Regions from separate parts of the Gracilibacillus saliphilus genome, predicted to be linked through region 3. Evidence: predicted binding sites of a transcription regulator. Region 3 holds the regulator's gene; each other region holds the start of a gene.

Region 1 (8,390 bases), on a different contig from region 3:
GCGAGATACTCAATTGGAATACGCATATCATCAATCGCTGGGAAAATATCGTCAACGTCTGCAATACTGCCTTTTCCTTCGATTACGTTCATCACGGGGCTTAGTGGTGGAATATACCATACCATTGGCATTGTGCGGTATTCGGGATGTAAAGGTAATGCGATTTTCCAATCAATAATCATTCGATAAATAGGTGACTCTTGTGCAGCCTCAATCCAGTCATCATGTATACCATCTTTTTTCGCTTGTTTGATCACCTCTGGATCATTAGGATCCAAAAATATTTTTAATTGTTCCTCATATAATTTATCTTCATCTTCAACAGATGCTGCTTCTAATACGCGATCTGCATCATACAACATGACACCGATATAACGGATACGGCCTACACATGTTTCAGAACAAATCGTCGGCTGGCCATTTTCAATCCGTGGATAACACATTGTACATTTTTCCGCTTTATTTGTTTTCCAGTTAAAATAGACTTTTTTATATGGACATGATGTTACACAATGACGCCATGCTCGGCATGCATTTTGATCCACTAATACAATACCGTCTTCATCTCGTTTATACATTGCACCTGATGGACAAGAAGATACACACGGTGCATTGATACAATGTTCGCAAATTCTAGGAAGATACATCATAAATACGTCTTCGAACTCAGTTTTGATTGATTCTTCCATTTGCTCAACGTTAGGGTCACGCAAACCTGTTATATGACCACCAGCCAAGTCATCTTCCCAGTTCGGTCCCCATTCCAAATCCATAAACTCACCAGTGATAGCTGATTTTGCACGAGCTACCGGTTGATGTTTACGTTCTTCGGAATTCGTTAACTTTTCATAATCATAGTTCCATGGCTCATAGTAATCATCAATAGTTGGTTGATATGGATTATAAAAAAGGTTCATCAACCGTTTTGTTTTGGAACCTGATTTTAATTTTAATTCTCCCTTGCTATCTAGCTCCCAGCCACCTTTATAATGGTCCTGATCTTCCCAGCGTTTCGGATAGCCGATACCAGGTTTTGTTTCGACATTATTAAAGTACATATATTCTGCACCCGGACGATTTGTCCAGGTGTTTTTACACGTTACACTGCATGTATGACAACCAATACATTTGTCTAAATTCATGACCATCCCGATTTGTGCTTTAATCTTCAAGCCAATCAACCTCCTCTAGTTTGCGAATGACAACATGTAAGTCACGTTGATTTCCTGTCGGTCCATAATAGTTAAAGCCGTAGCTAAGCTGTCCGTAGCCACCAATCATATGGGTAGGTTTCATATGAATTTTGGTTGGACTATTATGAGTACCACCTCGATTTTTCGTTAAGTTGGTTCCAGGTACGTGAATATGACGGTCCTGTGCATGATGCATAAATGCCATCGTCCTCGGAATCCGGTGTGAAACAACTGCTCTGGCAACGACCACACCATTACGGTTAAAGCACTCGATCCAGTCATTATCTTCAATACCAGCCTCACTTGCATCATCTTTGTTAAGCCAAATAGTTGGACCGCCTCTGAATAAGGTCAGCATTGGCTGTGCATCGTAATACATACTGTGAATCGACCATTTGTTGTGTGGGGTCAGGTAATTTAACGTTATTTCTTTCCCTTCCACTGGCGGGCGATCCTTCTTAAACGGTGTATGGTGGAGCATTGGTTTATACGTCGCCATTTCTTCTCCAAATTCTTTCATCATTTCATGATCTACAAAGTATGACTGTCTTCCGGTTATCGTACGGAACGGAATTAATTTTTCGATATTGGTAGTAAAAGGGGAGTACCTTCTGCCACCTTTTTCTGAGCCGCTAAATGCCGGGGACGTAATGACTGTTTTGGGCTGAGCATTAATTTGCTCAAAGGTAAACAGTTCTTCCTCTCGTTCTTCCGCTAAATCTTTCAGCTCTAAGTTTGTTTGTTTTTCTAATGCTTCCCACGCTTTCACTGCTACTTTACCGTTTGTCGTTGATGACAGACGTAATATTGCTTCACATGCATCTCGAGCATCGGTGATATTGGGTAGACCTTTTGATATACCTTCCTCTTCTACTTGACCAATGGCATGCTTTGTTTGTTCATATTCCTTTTCCATGGACCAATTGATTCCTTTGCCACCGTAAGGATTTTTCGCAATATTATCCCCCAGTGAAGTGAACTTTTTATATAATTGTTTATAATCACGTTCTACGACATGAACATTTGGCATTGTTTTACCTGGAATTGGTTCACATTCACCTTTTGACCAGTCTTTGATTTCACCCAATGGTTGTGCAATTTCTTGTGGTGTATCATGTTGTAATGGGCTTGTGACAATTTCCTTAAATGCTTCAAAATCTACTTCTTCTGCTAAATCTGAAACCCCTTTTGCTAATGCTTTGAAAATATCCCAATCCGATTTTGCCTCCCATGGTGACGAAATTGCTGGGTTGAACGGGTGTACAAACGGGTGCATATCGGTACTGGATAAATCATGTTTCTCATACCATGTTGCTGCAGGCAAAATCACATCGGAATAAAGACCGGTTCCTGCCATACGGAAATCTAAGTCAACCAGTAAATCTAACTTTCCTTCTGGTGCTTGATCACGCCACTTTATTTCTGATGGTCGTAGGCTGTCTTGATCATCATTTAATAATCCATGATCTGCGCCTAGTAAATGCTTTAAGAAATATTCATGACCTTTTCCCGAGCTAGAAATTAAATTGGCTCTCCAGACAAAAAGAGTTCTTGGATAGTTGACCGGATTGTCCGGGTCTTCTATGGAAAATTCTAGTTGTTTCTCTTTTAATTGATCGGCCACATATTTACCGATTTCTTCTTGTGTTTGATTACCAGCTTTCACCGCATCTTCGTAAACTTTCGTACTGTTTTGCTTAAATGTTGGATAAGATGGTAACCAACCTAGCCTTGCTGCTAATACATTATAGTCTGCTGGATGTTCATATCTTGCCTCGTCAACCGTTTTGGCTGTTAACTCATTAATCGATGTTTCTTCATAGCGCCATTGATCCGTTGCAAAATAGAAAAAGGATGTTCCATTTTGTAGTTTCGGCGGTGCTTGCCAATCTTTTGCAGTTGCTATCGTGTTCCATCCTTCGGCAGGACGTAACTTCTCCTGACCGACGTAATGTGCCCAGCCACCGCCGTTTACCCCTTGTGCACCAACCATAATCACCAGGTTGACAACTGCTCTGTAGATCGCATCGGAATGGAACCAGTGGTTAATGCCTGCTCCGACAATGATCATCGAGCGGCCATTGGTATCAATCGCATTTTGCGCAAACTCACGAGCAATTTTGGTTACTAGATTTCGATCGACACCAGTAATTTTCTCTTGCCATGCCGGTGTGAAGGCTTCGATCTCATCATAGGATGACGCAACATCACCGCCAATGCCCCGGTCAATACCATAATTGGCGAGCATTAAATCATAAACTGTTGTAACATGCTCGATTTTCCCATTGATTACTACTTGTTTCACCGGAATGTTACGCTTCATCGTTGATCTTGTATTAGCATCGAAATAAGCAATTTCTACTGTTTTGATCTTATCCTCGATTCCTAAAAAGCCTAGAACTGGTTCGATCTTTTCCCCATTCCGTTCATCAATTAGCTTCAGATTCCATTTACCCTCTTTGTCCCAGCGACTACCCATCGTTCCTTGTGGCACAGCGAAATCCTCTGTTAAAGCATTGTACATTAACGGCTTCCATTCACTATTGGTCGTTTCTAATGCTAAATCCTTCGCATGCAGAAAACGGTCGGCAATATAAGTGTCTCCTTTTTGTTTTAATCTTACGGTAAAAGGAAAATCAGTATATTGTTTGGCATAGTCTTCAAAATATGGCGTGCGTTTTTTTTGATAAAACTCATTTAAGATCACATGCCCCATCGCCATCGCAACAGCACCATCTGTACCCTGTTTCACCGACATCCAATCATCTGAAAATTTGGTCGATTCAGCATAGTCCGGACTAACGGACACTACTTTTGTTCCTTTATATCGTGCTTCTGCCAAAAAGTGTGCATCTGGTGTACGGGTTAACGGTACGTTTGAACCCCAAGTCATAATATAACCGGAATTGTACCAGTCAGAGCTTTCAGGTACATCTGTTTGGTCTCCCCAAATTTGTGGAGATGCTGGTGGTAAGTCTGCATACCAATCGTAAAAACTAAGCATTGGTCCACCGAGCAATGACATAAAGCGACTTCCTGCTGCATGACTAACCATGGACATCGCCGGAATTGGTGAAAAACCGATGTTACGATCTGATCCATATGTTAACGTGGTGTATAAAACAGAAGCAGCCACTAATTGAGTGACTTCTTGCCAATCTGCACGAACTAAACCACCTTTGCCTCGAGCACTTTTGTACATTCGTGCTTTTTCCGGGTCCTCCACAATACACTTCCAAGCATCTAACGGATTTTCATGTATCTTTAAAGCTTCACGCCATAACATTAATAATTTTTTTCTAACATAAGGGTATTTAACACGCAGCGGACTGTAAATATACCAAGAAAAGCTTGCTCCCCTTGGGCAGCCACGTGGTTCAAAGTCTGGCATGTCTGGTCCTATAGAAGGATAATCAATTGACTGCCCTTCCCAGGTTACAATGCCATCTTTTACAAATATATTCCAACTACAAGAGCCCGTACAATTGACACCATGTGTAGAGCGAATCACTTTGTCATGCTGCCATCTTCTGCGATAGACATTTTCCCAATCCCGATCACCTTCCTGTAATTGGCTATGATCGTTTGCATATTTTTCTTTTGGTTTTAGATAATTCATACGTTGCCATAATGGAGATTTTTTGTTTGGCATCTTGATCCCTCCGTGTTCCCAATCTCTATTGCTTATGTTCATTAAATCACGAACACACCAATACAAGGTGTGAACAACATCACACCAGACCGTGACGATTTTGTGACAAACACTGAGATATCAAGCTTTGATATATTTTTATATTTTTTGATTGAAAATGTTTGAAAAGTTTAATCAGTTGAAGTAAATATGCAAAGGTGGAATTCTTACTTTCCTATCTTAATGATTCGTTTCACGAGCAAAAATTCTAAATGAAACTGTAAGATTTCCCTGTAAAGTTAGGTTAACAAGGAAATCTGTCAATGAAAGTGAACGGTTTTCCCGGTAAACGAATCATTACCGGGAAATCTATCATTAAAATGGGAGGTTTTCCGTGTGAAATGTTAGTTTATGATAGTTCGATGTATGCTTTACGAACTTTTTTTAAAGAGATAACTTTTTTATGATGCAGCTGTTTATTTTGAAATGGGACTTGTTTATTGCGAAACTCTGCTTCTTTATTGCGAAATCGCTCTTGTTTATTGCGAAACACCGCTTCTTTATTGCGAAATCGCTCTCGTTTATTGCGAAATACCGCTTCTTTGCAATATAAAGTGAGTTCGACTAGTTTTTTGCGCCTACATAGACATCTCCATTTAAACTGCCCATAAAATGCTTACGGACACAACTCCATAAGAAAATCCTACAGCAACAAACTGTAGGATTAACATTACGAGTTAATCAGCACTTTTCCAAATCAGAAAAAGCTTTTTATAATTTTTACTGGAGTTTTCCAATTTCAGTAATACAATTGACTATCTACACAATAACTTCTGCTTCACAATGTCTGATAATAGTTCCATCCCCGTTACTTTACTAACGTGGATCACTTCTTCTGGAATTGTCGGTGTTTCTACCCAATTCGTTAAGATATTTTCCTGGCTAGTCACGTAAGAAGGTTCAAATCGAACACCTTCTTCTCCATCAAAAATAGCGGCATAAAAAATATCTGATTCAACAATATCTTGAAAGAAGTGACTGCCATAGGATAATTCCGGCATAAAACCTTTTTCTTGCGAGGAGACCTCACAGATAGCAGACACATGCTGAATTTCTGAAAAGTGGACAGGAACACCTAATGATGGTGTAGACGTACCCCATCGTCCCGGACCAATCAGAAAAACACGTTCATTCTTGAGATCTCTTGTTATTTTACCTATGGTGCGGGCCACACTGTATTTATCTTGTTCACTTAAATGGAGGTAATCATCCATATCTACATAAATACAATAATCGATTGGAATACGTACATTACCTCCCATAAAGTTACCCTTTGTTTGTATAAAACAGGCTTCGTCAGGTTTTATTTCTGGTATCTCTACTGATTGCCCCAATCCTTTTGTTTGCAATGGTCGACATTGGACAATGTTAATCTTAAAGTCATCTTTACCACGGAAATTAGCAGTAAACTCTACATCGACAGGATAATCATAAACACGCGCTATTTCTGCTAAAACTTCTCTCATCACTTCTGGAAATGTAGAATTTTTTAATAAGTTTTTAAAATCGAGAATATATGGTGTCGGCATATTCTTATAACCTAAATCCTTTAAACGGAAAGCTGTTTCGGTATCAATCGACGCAAATAGATTACGCTCAACATCCCAAACATTGGCTATTGCCTCATCAACCTTCACACTAGTCAATCGATTTTTCGACATCGATAAAACGTCGACTCCATGCTGTGAAAATTTCTTTAAATCATCCATATGCATTAACGGCTTCCTTGTCGGCTGATCTAATGTAACAATTTTGGCATAGTCATCAACGGTTCGGTCCACCGCTCTAGTACCTAATCCAAATACTAAACGAATCATACCTGCATCCATATCAACGCTTTTGTCCCATACGTAAAGATTGGAAGAATTACCAACTCCAGCAACATGCGGGAAGAAGTTATCTTCATAGTGATCACCAGATACTCGCTGAATCAAAATTGCCATTTGTTCATCTTTTTCAAATAACCCACGATTCATTCGATATTCCAGTGCATCTTCATTCATCGTACTGGCGTATACAGTACGGATCGCATCTTCTAATGCCTTATAACGCTCTTCCGGTGTGCCCTGATTCACACAAAAGACGCTATCATATTTTCCGGCAAATGCATTTCCGAAATTATCTTCCAACAACGAACTGGAACGAATAATAATCGGAGATTGACCGAAATATTCGAGTACCTGGACGAATTGTTCCTTAATGTTGGAAGGGAATTCTCCATTTAGTAATTTCTCTCGTAGTTCCCTTGCATACTTATAATAGCCTTCTTTTGTTTTTTGTTTAACACGCAATTTCCATCCACCATTTTGCACAATATACGTATAGAAAATATCAGATCCAATATAAAAAGAATCATGTGCTTCCATATATTTTGCAAAGCGATTCTTTTTGTCTTCTTTTAATATTTTTCTAGCTAACAGCATCCCGACACTTTTCCCACCAATAAAGCCTGTACCTACTTCTCTAGACGCAATTGTTAATATGTCTTGTAATGTAAAATATTGATCACATAGGTCAAACATTCTCGACTTTTCACCTAGTAAAAGAGTCACCAAAAATCTTTTTGTTTTTTCTTGCGTCACCTGATCTTTTTGCAAGTCATCATATGCTCTTGAAAAAATAACATCCCAATAATCCATCCGTTCTTCCACACGATTGATATTAGAAAATAAAGCAGATGCCTCTGCACTTGCTGTAATACTCTTTACTCGCTCATCTTCAATTAAATGAGGGAAAAACATCGTAGGGGAGTAGCGTTGCCATACTTTTAATGGATGAATATAGTGTTTGCCATCCACTTCATACAAATCTAACAAAACTTGTGTAGTTTCACGTATTCGGGCGATCGTTGCATAAGTATGAACATTCCGGTTAATCGCAAAATATGCAACTGTATCTAATTCATATAAATAAGGACAGCACACTTTAAAAAAGTTGCCGATCATTAAATCCGAACACCAACTTGACAATAAATCCGTCAAACTATCGAATACATAAAACGTTTTAAATCCTTCATTTTCAATTAACCGATGAATTTCAGTAGCAAAGCTTTCAAATCCTTTTTTAGCATCAACATTATACTGTTGAACTCCTTCTCTTTCGACCAATGGTTCATGTTTACCGAAGCGTACATAGATAACTTTTCGACCATCTTGTAAAGCTTTGTCAACATACGGAGTAATAATATCTTTATATGCATGAATGTTATCCACTTGCCATACTACATTATCTCCTAGTCTCAGCGAGTCAATCGTCTTATCAAACCCAGGAATTCCTGTGGATATTTTTAATTCCATTTCCATCTTGATCACCAACCACTTCTTTAAATACCTTATATTCTAATTATAACATCATATCATCATAATCCTATATCGATTAGGCATCAATACATTCCAATAAGTTGATAAGTAAAGTGTTGTGTGTATTCGTTTGATGCAGAATGGATTTAGTTACCATCGATTAGAAATGGTCTAATTGACACGAAATGTTAGAAAAATAGGCATTCT
Region 2 (8,390 bases), on a different contig from region 3:
CTTCTGTCGGTGACGGATCAATCCAAGCAGTAGCCATGCTTCCTGATGATTGGGAAACCAAATATGGTATGAATGAAACTTCTGAAGACATTTCTGATCTAGAAGAAGTAACTATTAATGGGGAGACATTTAAAAAATATCACGCAACCATTAACTTAGCTGATACAGCAGAAGCAAGGACGATCGCGCTATCGTTAGTAGGGAATCAACTTAACCTGACAGACGCAATCTATATCGATACTATTAAACTAAACAACTCCTATATGGAAGCACCAGCTGATCCATTATTAGTAGACGATTTTGAGGGGTACTTAGGAGATGATAGTTTATTAGATAATGCATATTCCAGCAACGGAGATAAAGTAACACTCCATCATTCTTCTGAAAACAAAATGGCAGGGGAATATGGCCTGGAATATAATTTTACGATTGCCGGAATGGGGTATGCCGGTCGTCAGACTCCTTTAGCCAATGTAGATTGGTCAGAAACAAATGCTTTTCAATTCTGGTTACAGCATGATAGTTACCCGAATGATTTAACCATTCAAATCCAGATAGGAGGCGTAAGTTTTGAAGCATATCATGATTTAGATGAGCCTTCTGAAGGGATCATCACGATACCTTTTTCTGAATTCGTACCTGCTCCTTGGGAAAATAAACCGGAAGTTATAGTTGATCAAGAAAAATTGAAAAACGTTACACAATTTGCACTTTACACAGGCGGAGAACAAGGAGAAGGAACCCTTTACTTTGATGATATGCGTGCAGTATATGATGATGCACAACCTGAAGTACCTGATGCTGAGGATACACCTTCTCCAGAAGTACCAACGGAAGATAACGATACGATTGATAACAAGGAATCATTTACTAAAAAGGACAACAGCTATCAGTTTGACTTAACAACAGAAAAAATAGAAATCACAAAAGATGTAATTACACAATTAGAAAAGAATGCTACCATTCAATTAAACTATCAAAACACAAGTGTCACTATTCCTGTCCAACTTTTACAATCGTATGATGAAAACATTACATTTGCCTTTCATCCTGTATCAGATAAAATCAAGGAAAAACGTGATGACGTATTAAGCGATCTGTTTGACTTTCAATTATTTGCAGGGGAACAGGAAATCACCGAATTTGAACAACCGTTAACGATTACTTTTACGTTAGATAACGATCAGGAATATGCTGCAGACAACCTTCAAGTAATACTTGTCGATCAAGACGGTGAACTTGTGACAGATCAACGCTTTGATGTTGTCTGGAATGAAGAATCTAAAAGTGCTAGTACTGATTTGACACATTTTAGTATTTATGGCGTATTTGCGTATACAGAGGAGACAGCAGAAGAGTCAGAGGAAGATCCACCTTCTGATGATCCTGAACAAGGTAACAAAGATCCAGATGACGATTCTAATGAACCCTCTAGCAATGATAGAGACAGTACAGATCAGAAGCAAGAAACAGAAAATAACTCTGGATCTAATAACATAGACTCTAATTCTGGTCAAAGTGAATCCTTGCCAGATACCGCAACTAATACTGCCAATTGGCTAGTAGCTGGTTTACTACTTACACTATCGGGTATAGTAGCATTGGTGATGGCAAGGCGAAAAAAGCTCAATAAATAAATGAATGGATCTATAGGTTCGCCATAAGTTCTAGCTTATGGCGATCTTTTCATTTTGCCTTTAGTTAAGTGCTATCAGGGTTTCACTATTAATGTACTGCTCCTACCCAAAAAGGCAGATTTATTTAGATAATCCCGAATACTTGCATTTCCATAGCAAAAGGCAGATAATAATAACAGGAATTTTTCAAACATGGAAGGAACGTGTCAAAATGGGGTCTACTCATGAATTTTCAGTAAGAGAAGAAATTGCTAATTCTGTTACTCATGGAATTGGAATGGCATTAAGTATCGCAGGATTAGTTATTTTGATCGTCTATTCATCACTATACGGTACAGTATGGCATATCGTTAGTTTTACTTTATTTGGTGTTACAATGGTACTCCTCTACACATCCTCTACTCTGTTGCATAGTCTCCGAAAAGGGAAAGCAAAAAATGTTTTTGAAATATTGGATCATTCATCGATCTATTTCTTTATCGCCGGATCCTATACTCCCTTCTTATTAGTTGTTGTTCGAGGATGGGAAGGTTGGACATTATTTGGTGTTATTTGGGGACTTGCGATTGGCGGAACAATATTTAAAGCCTTTTTCGTTAAAAAGTTTTTATATTTTTCCACGATACTGTATGTATTGATGGGCTGGCTTATTATATTTGCTTGGCAGCCACTGGTAGAAAATATGCATCCTAACGGCCTTAAACTTTTAGTTATCGGTGGTGTTTTATATACAGTCGGTGCTATTTTTTATGTATGGCGTGGGTTTAATTATCATCATGCATTATGGCATCTGTTTGTTTTAGCAGGATCAATTGCTCACTTTTTCGCTGTTTTGTTATATGTATTGCCTATTCAATAATATGAAAGAAGCTCCAGTAAATGGTGCTTCTTTTTTTCATTATATGTGTGCATTTCATCACATCATATCGATAACAAGAGCGATACAATATAGTTAACACCTTGTTAAGGAGGTACTATATTGACTCAGCAACCACCGTTTTTTAAACCGAGAGACTATCATAAAGATCCGTTTATTGTTATATGGGAAGTTACACGTGCTTGTGCATTGAAATGTCTTCACTGCAGAGCTGATGCACAATATCATCGTGATCCCCGTGAATTAAATTTTGATGAAGCAAAACAATTAATTAATCAAATCAAGTCCATGAATAATCCACTTCTCGTATTTACTGGTGGTGACCCACTGGAACGTGAGGATTTACTGGATATTGTCCAATACGCAGTCAATAAAGGGGTTCGAGTCTCCATGACACCATCCGCTACCCCTAATGTAACCAAAGATGTGATGCAAAAAGCGAAAGAAGTTGGATTATCTCGCTGGGCATTCAGTATTGATGGTCCAAACAAAGAGGTTCATGATTTCTTCCGGGGCACAACTGGCTCCTTTGACCGTACGATTGAAGCCATTAATTATTTACACGAACTTGGAATGCCACTGCAAATTAATACCGTCATTTCTCAATATAACATCGAATACTTAGAAGAAATGAGAGCATTAATGGAACAATTAAATGTTGTGCTCTGGAGCGTATTCTTTCTTGTACCTGTTGGACGTGGACAGGATAAAGATATGATTTCACCAGCTGAACATGAGAAAGTATTCCGCTGGTTATACCAAGTATCAAAGACAGCTAGTTTTGATATTAAAACAACTGCTGCACAACATTATCGCCGTGTTGTGCTTCAGCAAAAAGCAAGAGAACAAAAAATCGAAAAAGATGAAATCGCATTTCAGAATGTCTTATCAGAAGGGGCAACAGGTACAGTGGATGGATTAGGACGAGCGCCAAAAGGTGTCAATGATGGGAATGGTTTTATTTTCATTTCACATATTGGAGATGTTTACCCGAGTGGTCTACTCCCTGTCAAAGTAGGAAATGTCCGTTCGCAATCATTACCTGAAATCTATCGGGAATCACCTGTTTTAAAACAGTTGCGCGATCCAAATCAGTATAAAGGAAAATGTGGCATTTGCGAGTTCCGGCATGTATGTGGAGGATCTCGTTCTCGAGCTTATGCAGCAACAGGAGATTATTTGGAAAGTGAGCCGTATTGTATCTATATACCTCGGGCGATGCGGAAGAAAAAAAAACAAGGCAATTTCTTATAGATTATTCATGATTTCAGTAATGTCATGATCCAATCACTATCATACTTGTTTTTAATTGCATTTTCATCTTCCCATTTATCGATTTCTTTAATCTTGTAATAAAGTAGAAAAGTCGTGAACACGATCACGGCTTTTTCCTTTTACTATTGAGTATTACATCAGTTAAAACCTAATGATAAGAAAAAACCGAACGATATATTCGTTCAGTCTCATCAGGCATCTTTCTTCAAGACACCTATTCCAGCTAATATTACTTTTGCGTCATTAGTCAAAAAATTCAATGCCTTTTTTCCATAAAAAGGTTAGGTTTTTCCTTTAAGATTAACTTAATACCTCTTCATGATTGATACTTTTTATAAGTTCACTGAATCTCATATCCATCCTCCTGATTTCAATTCAAGATAACTATATCGCATATAGGAATTAACTGTATTTTTTGTTGAAGTTAATCTTTTTTGTCGAACACGCACTCAACCTAGTAATTTCAACCCAACTACTGCCAATATAATTAAAGCTAGAAAGAATATTCTTTTGGCACTTTTAGATTCATTGTAAAATAAAATCCCAACAATGGCTCCGCCTGCTGCACCTATGCCAGTCCATATCGCATAACCCATACTCATGGGAATGGTCTCTAATGCCATTGATAAAAACAAAAAACTTAAAGCAAAACTTGCAATCATAAAACTAAATGCTGTATTAGATTTTTGACGATGCCATTGATTCATCATAATTACTGCCAACATTTCAAATAACCCTGCTACAATTAATTGTATCCATGCCATCAGTTACTTTCCTCCTTTGGTTCTGAAGTTGCTTTCAATCCAATAATACCAATCAAAAGTAAAAGAATTAGTGCCGTTTTGGCAAGGCTAATTTCTTCATTAAAAAAGAAAGCTCCAGTTATCACAGTCCCAGCTGTTCCTAACCCTACAAATACGGCATAAACCGTTCCGACTGCAATCTTTTCTCCGGCCATAATTAAAAAATAAAAACTAATCATAATAGCGATAACTGTGCCAATCCACTCTAAAATTTGATCGGAGTGTGTTAAACCAATTACCCATAAAACTTCAAATACTGCAGCGATTATCACTTTTAACCATTCTTTTAACATAACAACTTCCTCCTTACTTTTTTCACGAAAAAACATTTAGATGTGCAGTAAAACTGCCTTTCATAAAAGAGAAAACTGAAACTCCTTACAGATACACATGTACTCGAGATAAAATATATTTTGATTTAGTACCAATTTAGTATTCAAGAAGGTTGATTTTGGTACTAAAACCTGTTTTAAGTACCAATTTAATAATTTGTTTTCTATTTTTGGTACTTAATTGACTGTTTAGTACCATTTTGGCTTTTTGCAAGTTATTTTTGGTACTTAAATTAAAGGCATATTGATTCCCAAAAGTGTCATGTCAGAAAGCGAAACGGTCAGCGCAGGTGTTGACTTGCACTAGCTATCTTTCAAAGGGCAACTCCATTTGAATGACTTTGACTCTAAAGTTTGTGCACATGCCCGCCACACTGAAAAAAGCCTGGGAGAATGAATCTCCCAGGCTTTTATCCTTCCGTGTCACAGTAGTTTACTGTGTGTTTTCTCTCGGACCAGTCCAACATTTGTTGCGGAACCCTAGAAAACAATTACGATATGCTATTGTTAATTATTGTACCATCTTTTGATTTCTTTTTCTAACAATTACTAATAACCCAATTCCCAATCCTAACAATACTCCACTAGCTAACAACCAATTAAAAATGTTAGTTGCAGTATCAGGCAAACCAACACCGTCACTTGATTTTTCATCAGAAGTTGCATTTTGATCTTGTTCATCATTGGCAGTAGCTAAAACACCATAAGTTGAGAAGTGGTCAACTGTTGTAATTACGACACCATCGCTTACCTCACCACCAATAAGCTCCCAACTATTAGTTTCTTCATTGTAATAATAAATTGCTACATTATCCGCACTATCATCATGACCCATGATTAATTGGAATTCACCAGTATAATCTTCAAAACCTTCAGGGAAAGTAAATTCGAAGGTATATACATCACCTGCAACTTGAAGATCCCCTAAGTTTTGAGGTTCTGCTTGTTTAACAACTAAAGTCGTTCCTTCCGGTAAGTCGCTCGGTAAAATCACTTTAGTTGCTGAATCAGCAATAGCAATTATCATATCCGCAGCTACTTCTATTTCTTCACCTAATTCAACTTTCATTTCTTTCGTGTCATTAATTGATTCATTGTTATCTTCATTCTCATCTTCTGGGGTTTCCGTTCCTTCGCCATCACCATCTTGTTCAGATCCATTCCCAGGTGATTTATCATCATCTTCTGGTTTTTCTGGTTTTTCTGGTTTTTCTGGTTTTTCTGGTTTTTCACCAGGCTTTTCGTCAGACCCATCACCTGGCTCTTTATCTGAATCCTCATCTGGATCTTTACCTGGTTCTTCTATTGGATCTAATGCATATGGATCCCAACCTTTTAATACGTTTTGTACGGTCCAGTCAGCTGCCTCTTCATCGGTTAATTGACGACGTGAATCATTGATTACTGCACCTGGACCTTCATTTTTATACTCATATAAACGTGCATCTTCAGGTTGTAAGCCGCTCATTGATGTCCAGCCTTCTGGTTTGATATGCTCACCAAGTTTGCTTTCCATGATGACAACACTTCCAATTGCATCTGGATTGCCCCCAGCAGGCCATGGTCGGCCTAAATATACAGTTTCTGCAGGTGCATCACTCGTAAATTTACTGTCTTTAATTAACATGCCATACTCATCTGACTTTAACGTACTGGCTGCCGTCACATAACCATTATTTGAGTCTGAGCCACGATCCAATGAATGAATTACAGAATCTTCAATAACGATACTTGCTGCACCAAAAATGAAGTCAACATCCCCTTCGATGTAAACATCCCCATAATACTGCGTACCGGAATGAGTATATAACGTATCTTGATTTCCGATAAAACGGACATCATTGAAATATTGACGATCCCCACTGGCATAAACTGCTACAGCTTGTTTTCCTTCAACATCGGCACTTTCATCAAAGGAATTTTCCAATGTTAGATTTTCGATACGGAGATCATCTGCCCGTAAATAGACACTGGCACTACCACTTGTCCCGAGCGTTCCACCTACACCATTGTCACGACCGGCATAATTATCATACGTAATGACTGTATCATGTTTGCTTTCCCCTAACAAATTAATAAAAGGTTTATTCGTTGGAATAGTGACTACTTCTTTGTACGTACCATCTTTAATAAAAATGGTTACAGGATTACGATTGTTTTCAGGAACAGCATCAATGGCAGCTTGAACAGTCTCGTAATCTCCTGATCCATCTTGTGCGACAACTAAATGACTTTCGATCTCATTCATTTGCTTTGTTTGTCCTTCCAATACTTTAGTATCACCTTGCATTAATGTCCTGCCATTTACATCAACAGAGTCGGTACCTGTTACTTGAACAAATACTTTATCCGTATAATCTCCTGTCGTTTGCATGATTTCCAACAGTTGAGTCGCCCAATGACCTCCCCAGGCATAACCGTCTCTTCTTTCTGCTTCTATTTCCATAATATCATGTTTAATCACACCGTCACGGCCAGAGAATATCGGTTTATTTGTGCCTATTTCATAGAAACGGTACCACGCAGTTGAATTCGGATCTTCTACAAAATATTCATTGTTAGGATCACCACTAACATATCTGGTATTTTCCAATTTCACTTCATCAAACCATTCTAACGCTGCTAAAACTGCTTTATTGATTTCTTCAGTTTGTGGTCGAGTCGTTAAATATCGAACAACTCCGACTGATTCTTCTCCTGAGATAGAAGGGTGCTCATAAGAACGACCTTCTTTTGGTTCATACGTATATGGATCATGCTGTGCACACCAAGCAGTTAGTTTACCATCTACTTCAATTTGCGCATTTAATATATAGTCAACAGCTAATTCAATCGACTCTTGTGATTTAATGAGATACTCTTCACTAATCAGATCAGAATCAAATGGATAACGTTGTTCTGCAACTAAATCCAATAATTCCAATACATTAATCATCGCTTCATCATTGAAGGTTACATAGTCAGAATAGTTGCCTCTTGCAGGGTAAACCTGTGCAAACCCGCCTGTTTCATACTGGAGCTTGAATAAGAAATCTAAACCTTTTTCAATGCTCTCTTTATATTTAGGATCTTTCGTTTCTTGATACACCTCTGCCAAATATTGCAACTCTGAAATAGTCGCATCATTATCAATCGTACCTAAATCAACGCCATCATTGACCCACTCTGAACGTGATTCTTCACCATCCCAAGGGCGAGTATAAATATGTGGCCAGTTTTTCGTCCATCCACCGTGATCCATCTGCCATGTTAACAGATTGTCTGCTTCCTCTACAGCAGTATCTAAATCCCCGGAGAATCTTGTTTCCTCAAATTCGACTGGATATTCGGCATAATCGTTCCATTCATCTAAACTGTGCATCACGATAACTGTTTGACCAAATCGGTTCGTTGCCGTTGCAGCCTTGTCTATATTTAATGTTGTAAATCCTGGTGTTAAAAGCTCCCATCTTCTCGTCGGAACAAC
Region 3 (7,250 bases):
GTACGATGTTTACACCAGTAGCTTCATCACCTTCAAGGTTAAGTTCTGCAACTTTGTTATATACGTTAAGTAGTGCTGTACCACCACCAGAAACGATTCCTTCTTGAACCGCTGCACGAGTTGAGTTCAATGCATCCTCAATACGTAGCTTACGTTCTTTAAGTTCTGTTTCAGTTGCAGCACCAACTTTTACTACTGCTACGCCGCCAGCAAGCTTAGCTAGGCGCTCTTGTAATTTTTCTTTATCGAATTCTGAAGTAGTTTCTTCTACTTGTGCACGGATTTGTGCTACACGAGCAGAGATTTGTTCTGGGTCACCAGATCCTTCTACGATAGTTGTGTTCTCTTTGGTAACAACTACTTTAGAAGCGCGACCTAATTGCTCAATGCTTGTGTTTTTAAGTTCTAAACCAAGATCTTCTGTGATTACTTCAGCACCAGTTAATACAGCGATATCTTCTAACATTGCTTTACGACGATCACCAAATCCAGGAGCTTTTACAGCAACTGCATTAAATGTTCCGCGTAGTTTATTCACTACTAATGTAGCAAGCGCTTCGCCTTCTACATCTTCAGCGATTAATAGAAGTGGTTTACCTTGTTGTACAACTTGTTCTAGTACTGGTAATACTTCTTGGATATTGTTGATTTTCTTGTCAGTAATTAAAATGTAAGGATCTTCAAGATCCGCTTCCATCTTGTCTTGGTCTGTTACCATGTATGGAGAAGCATATCCACGATCGAATTGCATACCTTCTACAACTTCTAATTCTGTGTTGAATCCTTTAGACTCTTCGATTGTGATAACACCATCGTTACCCACACGTTCCATTGCTTCTGCAATTAATTGACCTACTTCATCATCAGCAGAAGAAATTGCTGCTACTTGTGCAATTGAATCTTTTCCTTCGATAGGTTTGGAAACTTTACGAAGTTCTTCCGTTGCGATTTCAACCGCTTTTTCGATACCGCGACGTACACCTACTGGGTTTGCACCAGATGCAACGTTTTTAAGACCTTCTTGGATCATTGCTTGTGCTAATACTGTTGCAGTTGTTGTACCGTCACCAGCTACATCATTTGTTTGAGAAGCTACTTCAGAAACAAGCTGTGCACCCATGTTTTCGAAACTATCTTCTAATTCAATTTCTTTTGCAATCGTTACACCGTCATTTGTAATTAGTGGTGAACCATATTTTTTATCTAAAACAACGTTACGACCCTTTGGCCCTAATGTTACTTTTACTGCGTTTGCAAGTGTGTCTACCCCGCGTAGCATTGCGCGACGTGCTTCTTCACTAAATTTTAATTCTTTAGCCATTGTGAAAAAACCTCCTTAAAATTTTAAAAAAGTTATGTTATTTATCTTTATAGCTCTTCGTTATCTTACTTAACTTACAACTGCTAAAATGTCACTTTCACGAAGAATTAAGTATTCTTTACCTTCATATTTTACTTCTGTACCAGCAAATTTAGAGAAAATGATAGTATTGCCCTCTTCAACCTCAAGTGCCACTTTCTCTCCATTGTCTGTTACACGACCAGAACCAACAGCTACAACCTTACCTTCTTGTGGTTTTTCCTTCGCAGAATCTGGAAGAACAATTCCACTCGCTGTTTTTTCTTCTTGCTCTACAAGCTCAATAATGACACGATCACCTAATGGTTTAAGCATCTTTTCGTTACCTCCTTGAATTTCTCATTCATTATTTTGTTGATTATTAGCACTCGTTCAAGAGGAGTGCTAACACAATTATTATAATAATGAAAACTGATTTTTTTTGCAAGTATTTTAATATCGTTTTTTAAAAAAATTTATCACGGTCGCTAACTATATAAGTGAAGGATACTCTCCACTTATGAACAGCAAAATACTCACATACTTCTATGTGTAGACGAAGTATTTCAATTTTATTCTAAATTTATGTTAAAATACGTATCATGACATTAAAAAGAGTTTAAGGGAGTCGTTATACTTGCCAAGAAAATATATTTATTTGATCATAACGTATATTGCTATGCAGTTTTCCATCTTTTTGGCTCTACCGTTTGTTTCCTACATTGATGATTTGGATACTTTCCAAGCTAACTGGAATATTGCATCATTCGCGATAGCTTTGATGATATCTATCTATTTCATAAGGGATGAAGTGCAAGATTTCTTCCAAGCACAACAAAAGAAAATTGGAACCATTATACTGTGGTCTGTACTAGGTTTTTTCCTTGTGATGATAACACAAGCCGTTGCTGTTGTTATTGAAATGGTAGTTTTCAAAATCCCACCTGGTTCAGAAAATACAATGGACTTAATGAATATAGCACGACAAACTCCTTTGTTTATTGTAATTATTTCTATACTGGGACCTATTCTAGAAGAGCTAGTGTTTCGTAAAGCTATTTTTGGTTCACTCTATAAGAGAATGAACTTCTTTTTCGCTGCGTTGTTATCTGGGGTCATTTTCGCTGCCGTTCATAATGATTTTGAACACTTACTTATATACACTTCAGTCGGAATGGTGTTCGCCTTTCTTTACGTTGAAACGAAACGAATCCTTGTACCAATTATTGTGCATATGTCCATGAATACATTTGCCGTAATCGGTCAACTGTCTGTCGATCCAGAAGAAATGGAACAGCAAATGGATCAAATAAAAGAGTTAATGACGATTCTTATTGGAGGACAATAGTATTATGCGTATTTCACCTTTACGGTCTGCCATTTTTTACATTGCGTTAGGCGCTTTGTTCACTTACATCGCAATCCAATCGGCAGATGAAACTGTTTTTAACTTTATTACCATTTTATTAGCAACCTTTGCAACAATTGATTTTGTGGTTGCGTTTAGATTAATCAATCTACATTTTCGCATAAAAAAAGCGAATGATAATAAGAAAAAATAGACTTAGCTACTGTTAGCTGAGTCTATTTTTTAGTAATGATATCTACTCTTCTCCTTCGTTCTCTAACGGATAATGCTTCATAAAATAGGCAAGTGATTGTAGTTCTACGGCTAAATCAATATGATGTACACGGACATTCTCCGGAACTGTAATTCTTGCCGGTGTGAAGTTCAAAATACCGCTGATGCCGGTTTTCACTAGGCGATCAGTAATATTTTGTGCTTCCGATACAGGTACTGTCAAAATCGCAACAGAGATATTTTCTAAGTTCCCCTCTAAATCATCAATGTGGTGCACTTGAATATCCCCTATCGTTTTGCCGACCTTTCGTTTATCAGCATCAAAAGCAACTTCAATTTTTGTATTATTATTTTTGGTGAAATTATAATTTAAAAAAGCGGTTCCTAAATTCCCTACACCAATTAGCGCAACGGGAGTATTTTCATCCTGATCTAATGTTTTACGGAAAAATCCCAACAAATATTCGACATTATAGCCATAACCTTTTTTCCCTAAAGCACCAAAATAGGAGAAATCTCGTCTTATTGTAGCAGAATCTACTTTCATCGCTTCACTTAATTCTTTTGAAGATACTCGCGACTTTCCCTGAATATGAAGATTATTTAAAAATCGATAATATAATGGCAAACGTTTCGCCGTCGCTTGTGGTATTTTATTTTGATTCATCATCATTCATTCCCCTTACTAGTTCGGTTTGGATTTGTGAATGTTTTTACTTACTTTTTATTCTAACAGAAAAGCGGTTAAATGTCGTGAAATAATTCACTTACAGCCAAACAACTGTGCTTGCAGTGGTTTCTGCTTTCCGATACACTGAACATATTAGAGGTGAAAGCAAATGATTTATTTACAAGTAAACAATTTAACCAAAAGATTCGGTGCTGAACTGATCTTATCTAATATAAAATTAGAGATAAAGAGGGATGACCGTATAGCTATAGTGGGTCGAAATGGTGCCGGAAAGTCTACTCTTTTAAATATTATTTCCAATCAACTTAGTTATGATGAAGGCGAAATTCATAAACCGAAAGATGTATCGTTAGGCTATCTTGCACAACACTCAGGTTTAAATTCTAATGAAACGATTTGGGACGAAATGCTTAAGATTTTCGAACACTTTCAAAAGGAAGAAAAAGCTCTACGCCAGATGGAACAGCAAATGGGCGATCCTGACCTACTTGCGGATAGTGATCGTTACGAGCAGTTGCTTGCCAATTATGATCAAAAACAAGAAGCCTTCAAGCTTGCGGGTGGTTATCAATATGAAGCGGACATAAAAGCGGTGCTAAACGGCCTTGATTTCCCAGAAAGCATGTGGACGACCTCGATTGCTACACTAAGTGGTGGTCAAAAAACAAGATTAGCTTTAGGGAAACTTTTATTAACGAAGCCTGACATTCTCATATTAGATGAGCCTACAAACCATTTGGATATTCAAACTTTAACGTGGTTGGAGGGCTATTTAAACAGTTATCAAGGTGCTGTCGTCATCGTCTCTCACGACCGCTATTTTTTAGATAAAACCGTGAATATTGTCTATGAAATATCTCGACATCATTCAACTAAATATCATGGCAATTATAGTGATTATTTACAACAGAAAGCGGCAAATTATGAACGTGATCTAAAGCTCTATGAGAAACAACAGAGTGAAATTAAAAGAATGGAAGAGTTTATTCAGAAAAATATTGTACGTGCTTCTACTACGAAACGTGCCCAAAGTAGACGTAAGCAGTTAGAAAAAATGGAAGTGATGGACAAACCAGCTGGCGAAGAAAGCTCTGCCAAGTTTACTTTTACAATTGACCGCAGAAGTGGTAACGATGTGTTAAAAATTAACGATTTAGCATTTCACTATCAAGAATCAGATCCATTCATTTTTTCAAATCTTAACTTGCATATCGAACGTGGGGATAGTGTAGCACTAGTCGGACCAAATGGTGTTGGAAAATCAACCTTATTAAAGACAATTATCGGACAGCTAGACCCTGCTTCAGGTGACATTCAGCTCGGAACAAATGTACAGATTGGTTACTATGATCAAGAACAAACACAATTAAATCCTAAGAAAACGGTATTGAATGAACTGTGGGATGATTATCCGGTCATGAATGAAAAGGACATTCGCACCATTCTCGGTAACTTCCTTTTCAGCGGTGATGATGTGTTACGTAATGTTTCGGCTTTAAGTGGTGGGGAAAAAGCGCGCCTAGCACTAGCAAAACTAATGATGGAGAAGGCAAACTTCTTATTACTTGATGAACCGACCAACCATTTAGATTTGGATAGCAAAGAAGTGTTAGAAGCTGCTTTAATTGACTATCCTGGATCGATATTGTTCGTCTCTCATGATCGTTATTTTATTAATAAGATTGCAACACATGTGCTGGAAATGCAAGCTAACAAAACCACACTCTACTTAGGTGATTATGATTACTATGTAGAGAAAAAGCAAGAAGAACAAGAACTTGCCGAACTAAAGAAGGCGGAAAAGAAAACTGTAGACAATCCGGAAACCACCAAATCGAATTTTGAAAAAGAAAAGCAATTAAAAAAAGAGCAACGGAAAAAAGAGCGTAGAATTAAGGAAATTGAAGATGAGATTGAACAACTTGAGTTAGAAATGGAAGAAATTGATCAAATGTTATGTGATCCTGACGTTTTTCAAGATCATGAAAAAGCATTGGAACTAACTAATCAAAATGACTCCTTAAAGGCAAGATTGGAATCATTAATGGAAGAATGGGAAACATTACACGACTAACCTATGACAAAGAGCATTCTACATGTCGAGAATGCTCTTTTTAACTCCACTATGGTCCAATATGTTTATCATTATTCACCCCAAACTCCCGTTTTGACTGTTTTTTGAACATACTCTTTAAAATCTCTTGGCTCACGTCCTAGAACCTGTTGTACTCCATCTCCTAAAAAAGAATTTCTTCCATCAAGCACAGATGTAAACAATTCCATCAGCAGTTCTATTGTATGTGCAGGTGTCCCGGCTTCACATAAAGCTTTTTCAAATTGCTGATGAGTTAACTTTATATAACTGATATTTCTTTGTATAACAGCAGATATATCATTTGTTGCTTCTTGGAATGTCATTAATCTTGGCCCTGTTAATTCATATAGTTTACCTATGTGTCCATCTTCTGTTAGCACCTTTACAGCAACTTCCGCAAGATCATCTACATCTATGAATGGTTCTGTAACCTTACCCACAGGTAATGCAATAACACCTTCTCTGATTTGGTCAATCAAAAAAGCTTCACTAAAGTTTTGATTAAACCAGCTTGATCTCAATATTGTCCAATGAGCATCTGAATTTTTTAGTTCGTTTTCACTTTTTACCGCTCCTTCTTCACCACGGCCAGATAGTAATACGAGGCGTTTCACATTATTTTGTAAAGCTAACTTTGTAAACTTGCTAATATCCTCGGCAGCACTTGGTACAGCAAGGTCAGGACTATACACAATGTACACAGCAGCTATACCCTCTAATACTTTTTGCCATGTTGATTTATCTTCCCAGGAAAAGGGTTGTTCACTATGCCTTGATCCGATTCTTACAGGAATGCCCATCGATAATAAACGTTCCGCAACACGCTTTCCGGTCTTTCCATTACCACCTAAAACTAAAATTGGCTTTTGCTTTTCATCCGTTTGCCTTTGTAACATCATTTCTCCTCCTTCTATTCTTTTTCTTCAGATCTATGTGTTTTCTAATTTCTCTTTTAATCATCAATCACCCCCTTCATACATTTGTTTGCACAAGCAACTATTTTTCTATAAGAAAATGGTTGAAGAAAATATCAACCACTAAAACTTTTCTAACTCATCGCTCATTTGTTCTAGCTGAACTGAGAGTTCATCCGCTGTTTCTCGTCCTAGGATTTCGGCATAGCGGTCACGTAATCTCATCCAACAATCATAGATCGTTGCCTCCAGTTCTTTTCCTTGCTCTGTAGTATAAATATAGGATGTGCGTCCCTCAACATTATTGTAGACTAATCCTTTCCTCTTCAGTTTTTCACAAATACGTGTAACAGTTGAGGGTTGTAAATGTAATATTTCGCCAATTTCTTTTTGTGACAGTCCTTGATTCTCGTATAGAACCATTAATAAATATGCTGCAGTTGGTGATAAGCCGCTTCGGGTAAATTCTTCTTCGGCCATCTTCGTTATAATTCTTGTAAAACGACTTGATGTAAAATATAAACATTCTTTCAAATATACATTTAACATAGTATAATTCCTCTTTTTTTATTTGTTTGCACAACTAAATAATAAACATATTCTTCTTATTTGTAAAGTGTTACGTAAAT
Region 4 (6,569 bases), on a different contig from region 3:
ACGATTACTGTTGACAATGAGATAGAGTGGAGTGACAACAAGTACCAATTTACAGAAGGTCCAGTTGAAATGGACGGAGCTAAGACGCTTGCATATGTAAGAATGAGAAAGCAAGATCCGACTGGTGACTTTGGAAGAACTGAACGTCAGCGTAAAGTAATACAAGCAATTGTTAATGAAGGTGCCAACGTAGCAAATGTTACCAAAGTGAACGAGCTAATCGATATTATGGGTAATAATATGTCTACCAGTCTTGATTTTAATGCAATGAAATCACTACTGAATGGGTATACCGATACAAGAAAAAATGTAACAAGCTATCAAGTGCAAGGGTCAGGAACAACGATAGACGGTATTTATTATTACATTGTTCCTGATGAAGAAGTAGCGAAAGTAAGAGACATGATCAATAGCTAAAGCCTGAAAAGGGTTTTAGCTTTTTTTTTGTAAGGACAAGAAAGTATAAAATTTTGCGCAGATGTCTAGCTCCGAGCGCCCAAAAACTAGGCGACTTCACGAATCGCCCTATGATAAGTCATCATCGGTTCGCTTTTCTCAGTGATTCCTTTATCCCAGTTGATTCTGAAGCCGCTACGTTTCTGCGGGCGCTCTACGGTTTTCTTATAATATAGGAAAGTATATAATCCGTGTTATCAACACATTTGTAAGCAGAGTAGCCATGTTGAAATAGCTTGTGGAAACCATCGCTACGGCTGTCCACTTCCCTTTCCGCCATCCCGTAGGAGTGGAAGTGAACGGCCTCCGCTATGAAACTGTTCTACAACGTTTGTGACTGCTAACGTCTCGAGCTTTCTTAACCTGCGTAATAAAATTGGAATGTCAGCGAGTACATTCATGGTAGAGCATTAATTAGCGAAGTGGGCAAGCCGTAGCGGTTGTTACGCCCAATATCCAACTTAAAATAACTACTTTATACCATCGATATATTATTTTGATCAATGAAAAAGACCGGGTGGGCTTTCACGGTTTTTCTTATATAACATTGCTATCACAACTTTTATAAACAAAGTAAGGTAGGGGAAGGTGGTCGGCCAACGTGGTGATCAATTTCATATATTTCATAATGGCTACTAGAGGAATCGCAGGTCTACTTAGCATGAAGTGATAAGGGCTGGAGGGTTTAGCACATAGAACAAACGCAAAAAAATGACTGTAAGATTAAATCAATTCTTACAGTCACTATAATGGACCAAGCTTTTGGGAGTTAATTGAAAGACATACTTAAATATCGAGCCCAACACGCGAGACCGGCACCATGCCGAAAAATGCCTTGTTCTACCAGTTTGCAAAAATCTTTCATATTAACAATTTCAACCTCGATGTTTTCTAGCTCATCTAAAAATTGATCATCTACTTTTGTTGCCTTTGTTGCCAAATACAAATGAATTTTTTCGGTTGTGGAACCAGGAGATGGATAGAAATAATCGAGAGATTGCCAATCTTCTGCCTGATACCCTGTTTCTTCTAATAACTCCCGTTGTGCTGCGTAAAGAGGTTCTTCATCTTCTTCAATCATACCTGCGGGAAATTCAAGTTCAGTGGATTGTAATGGATGACGATATTGTTTTAACATGACCACTTTATTATCGTTCGTAATTGCCAAAACACAGACACCATCCCGAAATTCAATATACGAAAAATTCTGTGTCTGTTCATTTGCAAGTAACACTTCATCGATCGTTATTTTAAACCGATCTATTTGTGTAGTTGAACTATGGTTTATCTTCCATTCATTATCTGCCAATGAAACTCCCTCACTTTCTTTTTTTGGGGTAAATCAAAATCATTTGATATAGGATTATATATAACAACACTAAACCAACCAAAAAAGCAAAGGAAGTTGGTAGTGGCGTGAAAAATAACAGGTGATAAATGATTAATGGCCATAGTAACGCAAAGGATGTCATCTTCCATAATTGTTGATATGCTAATTTGCGCTGCAGAAAGATTTTTAGTATCCAGGGACCGATTGCTAATATGGAAACCCCTGTAACAACGATAAACATGATAAAAAAGGGATAAAAGACAATAATTTGCAGTAGAAATTGACTAAAAGAAATGTGAGATTGACCTTGTTCAAAGTTTGCTATCATTAAAATGACATTAGGTAAGAAGCTAATAAAGAATATAAGAAAAAGATAAACGAGTGTGTCCCTCATGCTTACTCGATTTAACCAAAACATCGCTTCTTTTTTAGGTAATATTGCACTATTTCGTAAGATTGCAAGAATGGCCATGACTATCCTCCGTACTCTTCTCTATTCATCCACTATTCTTTTATATGTACTGTTGTAATAAAGAATTGGATTACCTTCGTCTAATTTGATTTCGTCTACTTCTGCAATAATCAGTAAGTGATCACCTGCTTCAACCGTATTGACTACGGTACATGCCAATGTAGTGAGTGCATGATCTATGACTGGTATACCGTCTAAAGTTGTAAAGTCTTTATATTCTTTTTCTATTTGTTTAGCAAAGATCATGGATATTTCTTGTTGTTCTTCTCGTAAAATACTAACGCCGAATCGTTTAATTTTATCGGCATTTTGGTAGAAATTCGTTTTGGAATCTAGTGAAATAGTAATTAACTGTGGATCCAAAGACACAGACATAAATGCATTGACTGTCATTCCTTGTATCTCATTATCAAATTCCGATGTTACGACAGTAATTCCTGTCGCAAATTTACTCATCGCTTTGCGGAACTCCTGCTTGCTCATCGATTAAAACCTCCTTTATAGAATATATCGGGAAATTATACGGAACATTCTATTAAGTTTGCTTTATCACGTTACTAACTGTCCGTAAGACTCCAACTTCAAGTGTAAAGTTATAAAGCGGGTGGTGACGGTCGCTAACTTCCTGATAAGTCTTCCTTTATTTTAACATAATTTCTTCCTGTTTCGTTGTATTTGGTTCGAGAGTATGGGAGATTTAGCAAAAGAAAAAGAGTGAGGGATTTCCTCACTCTTTACTGGATTTCTTCATAATCATATGCAACTTCATCTAGTTGTTCATTATATTCGACAATTAAATTATACCCTTCAAAATACCATGCATCTGTCGCATCAATAAAAAAGGTAATGCCATCTCTTTCCGTAGTTGTAATCGTATCTTCCATTGGTTCATTTAGTGCAAAGGCTAGTGAAAAACCTTCATGTATCGGGCTATAACCACCATATTTAGCTTGAAATTTAATTGTATCTCCATCGCTTACCCCAACGTCATCTTTAAACCATTGTAATGCTTGATCTGATATTTTGATTTCCATGCGTATGCACTCCTTTAATGACACTAAAATAATTCTCTTTAAGCTATTCCCAATAATTATCATTCTTACACTATATAATTATAAACCAATACAATTATCTGGAATTATTCCCCGGGAAATTGTCGAAAATATGTAAAAGACGCTAATCCTACTATTAGCGTCTTTACTATCCTATGAAATGGACTTAAAGAGTATATTATTTTCTAAGTGTATATGTTGGTACGTGTTTTGTTCTAGCTCTGCTAGTCTAGCATAGGTGATCCTGTATGAATTACATGCGTCTTCTGGCAATGTATAGTCATTGGTTATTTCATTCATTTGTTGCATGATTTCACCTACAAATTCGTGATCCTCGATCATCGTTTTGTTTAATTGGAAAATGTGCTTTTTTAATGTTTCGCTTGGCTCCACTTCATATTTTTCAAAAAGCGGGAATAAATCTCGTTCTTCTTCAATCATATGACCTTCCATTTCCATTTTGAATTGGTGAAATAATTTATATAAATCTTCAAGGTGCGGATGATGCGGACCGTGTACTCGGTATATTTTTGTAACAAACTGACTGAGCGGTGTTAACTCTTCATGTAAATAGTGATGATGATGTTGCATAATATAATCAACCAATTCTGAAGAAGTGACATTCTCCCAATTGATCTCTTTATTCCCGGTTTCTATCCATGCTTGGTAGGATTCATTGATCGAGCCAATAAGCTGTTCCCCATCAACTGGTCTTTTTTTCTTATCAAGAATGGATTGAAGAGGTTGATCGCCGCCACAACAAAAATCAATTTTTTCCTTCTTGAAAAAATCACTAGCTTTCGGATATATTTTGACAATATTTGCAGGTGTATCAGTTAATTGAAATTCCCTCATGATATTGTTCCTCCTTTACTTGTATTACTTTTACTGTAACAAAAGGATAAGGAGTTATTTGTGATACAAATCACATTATTTAATAGCAAACATGGCTTTTTTCAAAGTTTCACTTTATTCTGATTTTTGTTATACTAATGAAAGCAAAATCTTGAGATTATGTATCGGCTATGAAACTAAAGGTGGTGTAAAGATGGCAGTGAAATATACGAATTTTCGTGGAGATGAGTACTATTTACATGTAAGGAAAACGAACAAAGGTAATCCTTCCTATTATTTTAAAAAAGATGATTCTAATACTTCAGTTGATAGCATTCCAGAAGGTTATGAAATATATGAACATCCGAATGGAAGAGTCTTTTTAACAAAGAAGTCAAGGCGGAAAATAACTGATGAAGAAGTGCAGTTACTTAAAGAGAGTATGGAAAATAATAGTCCAATTAAGGATTATAAATTAGATATCAGACAAAAAAGTATCTATTTATATACGTACGAAAATCCCGTCCCATTCGATGAGAACCCTTTGATTGTTGAGGCGTTGTCCGATCCGAAATATAAAACATATGATGCGCAGTTATGTTTTACATTATTGGATAAAGATACGAGAGCATTTCAAGTAGAACGTAAATCTTATACAGGTGAAAAAGATGATCAGTGGCTCTTTTTAGAAGAATCTACGAATTTAAAAGAGTTGGCGGACAAATATGTACAGCACCTTGGACAAGAAAGCTATTACGAATTATTTTAATTAGGAAGCTTGGCTAGACGAATGCCAAGCTTTTTTAAAGGTCTTAGTGGAGATAAACTCACCTAGAACTTGCTGTGTTTTTAGTTAAATAGATTATTTCAGGGCTGAGCGCGGACATTTGTTCCGTTATTCATTGAAAAAAGCTCTGATGTTAACTTAAATGAACCGAATAACGGAATAAATGTCCGCTCTACAAACGATTATCTATTTAGATAAGGTTGGATAGCTGCTAATCGAAAATATTATCCATAATTTGTATTAAATTATGAAAGTGTGGTTTGACGATAAAGTCTTTGGCTCCATATTTCAATGCCCTTGTTACGTTATCGTGAGTGGCGAGGGAAGAGGCCATGATGACATTAGCGTTTGGGTCTAAGTCTTTGATTTTTAGTAAGGCATCTAATCCGTTCGATTTTGGCATAACGATATCTAAGATGATAATATCTGGTTTATATTGTTGATATGCTTTCACTGCTTCTAGACCAGTTGAGGCTTCCGCAACAACTTGATAGGGATGTTGTTCGACTTTCTGCTTAAGCCACTGTCTCATAAACCGTGAATCATCTGCAATGATGACTGTTTTTTTCATCGCTGTTCCCTCATTTTCTTTTCATTTCATAATTCGACATTCTTCTGCTTTTATTTTAAAGGAAGTATAAAGCGTTGTGAAGCTGTTTTTTCACTTTAGAATGGAAAAAGTTTTAGAAGGATAGAATTTGCGATGTAGTAAAGATATGAAATATATAATTTTTCTAATAGAAAAAATCCGTCCAATAAATTGAGACGGATTCTTGCTTTTCAACCTTCATTATGAAAGAGCTAGCTATTAAATATAATACAGTTTAAAATTAATATCCTGATCATGGTTCCCGAACTCTTTTCCGAACAATGTAACTCCACCTACATGTTCGGCATCTTCTTTTACTTCCACTCTTAATTTCCATCCATCTACAGTAGTGTCTAAATCATGAATGGTTACATCTGACAAAGGTTCCCCATCCATATAGGTGCCATGTGACGTGATTCGAATCGTTTTTAGTAGCCCGTATTGGTTAATATTGTGTGGCCACCAGTCAGGAGTATATTTACCTCTAGTATCCGCAAAATCCCCTGGACTTTGCCATGTTCCTAACTCGATATTGTTTAAAGTGAAAGTAATGTCAGATGGCCATACTTCGTTTGAAAATGGAAACTCCGATGAGATTTCAAAACTGATATCCATTTGTTGTAATTGATCTTCTTCTTGCAAAAAATTCGGAGTTTTATATTCAATAAATCCTTGTGTGAACCATAATATTCTTGCATCCATCCTCTTAGGGTCCATAAAATATTTGGTTTGATCTACCGGGCCAACAAAGTCTTTACTAGTCGCTAAGCCACAAGTAGGTACAACATGGTAGTCTGTGTAATGACCAATAGGTACTGACGTTTCATATGTAGCAAATGAATGATAGATTTTTTTAGGAAAATTGACTTCAATGTGGTCCACTTTTAGTATGGAGATTCGTTGCAACCCTGATTTCCCCGGTATCTTTTCAGTTCGAATGATACCAGCCTTTTCTAACTTTTCGATATGTTTGGTCACAATCGGACTACTGATCCCTAAAACACTGGATAGTTCCTTTATATTCATTTTATTTTTCGATAATAATTGGA

The links. The regulator Rex, encoded in region 3, represses fermentation and respiration genes when NADH is low (regulators of the CRP and FNR family bind a similar motif). The targets are predictions, from matches to a motif close to TTGTGAAATATTTCACAA.
Region 1: a site for Rex is predicted at 4,913-4,930, ahead of GHT08_RS13005 (nitrate reductase subunit alpha). Genes of this name have one in related genera too.
Region 2: a site for Rex is predicted at 2,542-2,559, ahead of GHT08_RS06825 (TIGR04053 family radical SAM/SPASM domain-containing protein). Genes of this name have one in related genera too.
Region 4: a site for Rex is predicted at 4,224-4,241, ahead of ric (iron-sulfur cluster repair di-iron protein). Genes of this name have one in related genera too.

Annotation. Positions count from the first base shown of each region.
Region 1 covers NZ_WJEB01000019.1:35,518-43,907, forward strand. Annotated here, with positions in the region: gene narH (nitrate reductase subunit beta) at 1-1,172, opposite strand, end outside; gene GHT08_RS13005 (nitrate reductase subunit alpha) at 1,162-4,845, opposite strand; gene GHT08_RS13010 (PEP/pyruvate-binding domain-containing protein) at 5,640-8,186, opposite strand.
Region 2 covers NZ_WJEB01000004.1:86,026-94,415, forward strand. Annotated here, with positions in the region: gene GHT08_RS06815 (glycosyl hydrolase) at 1-1,637, shown strand, start outside; gene trhA (PAQR family membrane homeostasis protein TrhA) at 1,849-2,496, shown strand; gene GHT08_RS06825 (TIGR04053 family radical SAM/SPASM domain-containing protein) at 2,617-3,768, shown strand; gene GHT08_RS06830 (DMT family transporter) at 4,239-4,553, opposite strand; gene GHT08_RS06835 (DMT family transporter) at 4,553-4,885, opposite strand; guanidine-I (ykkC/yxkD leader) riboswitch at 5,322-5,419, opposite strand; gene pelA (pectate lyase) at 5,436-8,390, opposite strand, start outside.
Region 3 covers NZ_WJEB01000057.1:474-7,723, reverse strand. Annotated here, with positions in the region: partial or broken gene groL (chaperonin GroEL) at 1-1,321, opposite strand, end outside; gene groES (co-chaperone GroES) at 1,391-1,675, opposite strand; gene GHT08_RS21575 (CPBP family intramembrane glutamic endopeptidase) at 1,977-2,687, shown strand; gene GHT08_RS21570 (YdiK family protein) at 2,692-2,901, shown strand; gene GHT08_RS21565 (redox-sensing transcriptional repressor Rex) at 2,944-3,591, opposite strand; gene GHT08_RS21560 (ABC-F family ATP-binding cassette domain-containing protein) at 3,761-5,686, shown strand; gene GHT08_RS21555 (NAD(P)H-binding protein) at 5,758-6,603, opposite strand; gene GHT08_RS21550 (MarR family winged helix-turn-helix transcriptional regulator) at 6,745-7,170, opposite strand.
Region 4 covers NZ_WJEB01000004.1:76,722-83,290, reverse strand. Annotated here, with positions in the region: gene GHT08_RS06810 (LCP family glycopolymer transferase) at 1-417, shown strand, start outside; gene GHT08_RS06805 (NUDIX hydrolase) at 1,226-1,765, opposite strand; gene GHT08_RS06800 (DUF1189 family protein) at 1,776-2,258, opposite strand; gene GHT08_RS06795 (flavin reductase family protein) at 2,280-2,741, opposite strand; gene GHT08_RS06790 (HesB/YadR/YfhF family protein) at 2,993-3,292, opposite strand; gene ric (iron-sulfur cluster repair di-iron protein) at 3,464-4,165, opposite strand; gene GHT08_RS06780 (hypothetical protein) at 4,359-4,913, shown strand; gene GHT08_RS06775 (response regulator) at 5,143-5,502, opposite strand; gene GHT08_RS06770 (ArsR/SmtB family transcription factor) at 5,740-6,569, opposite strand, start outside.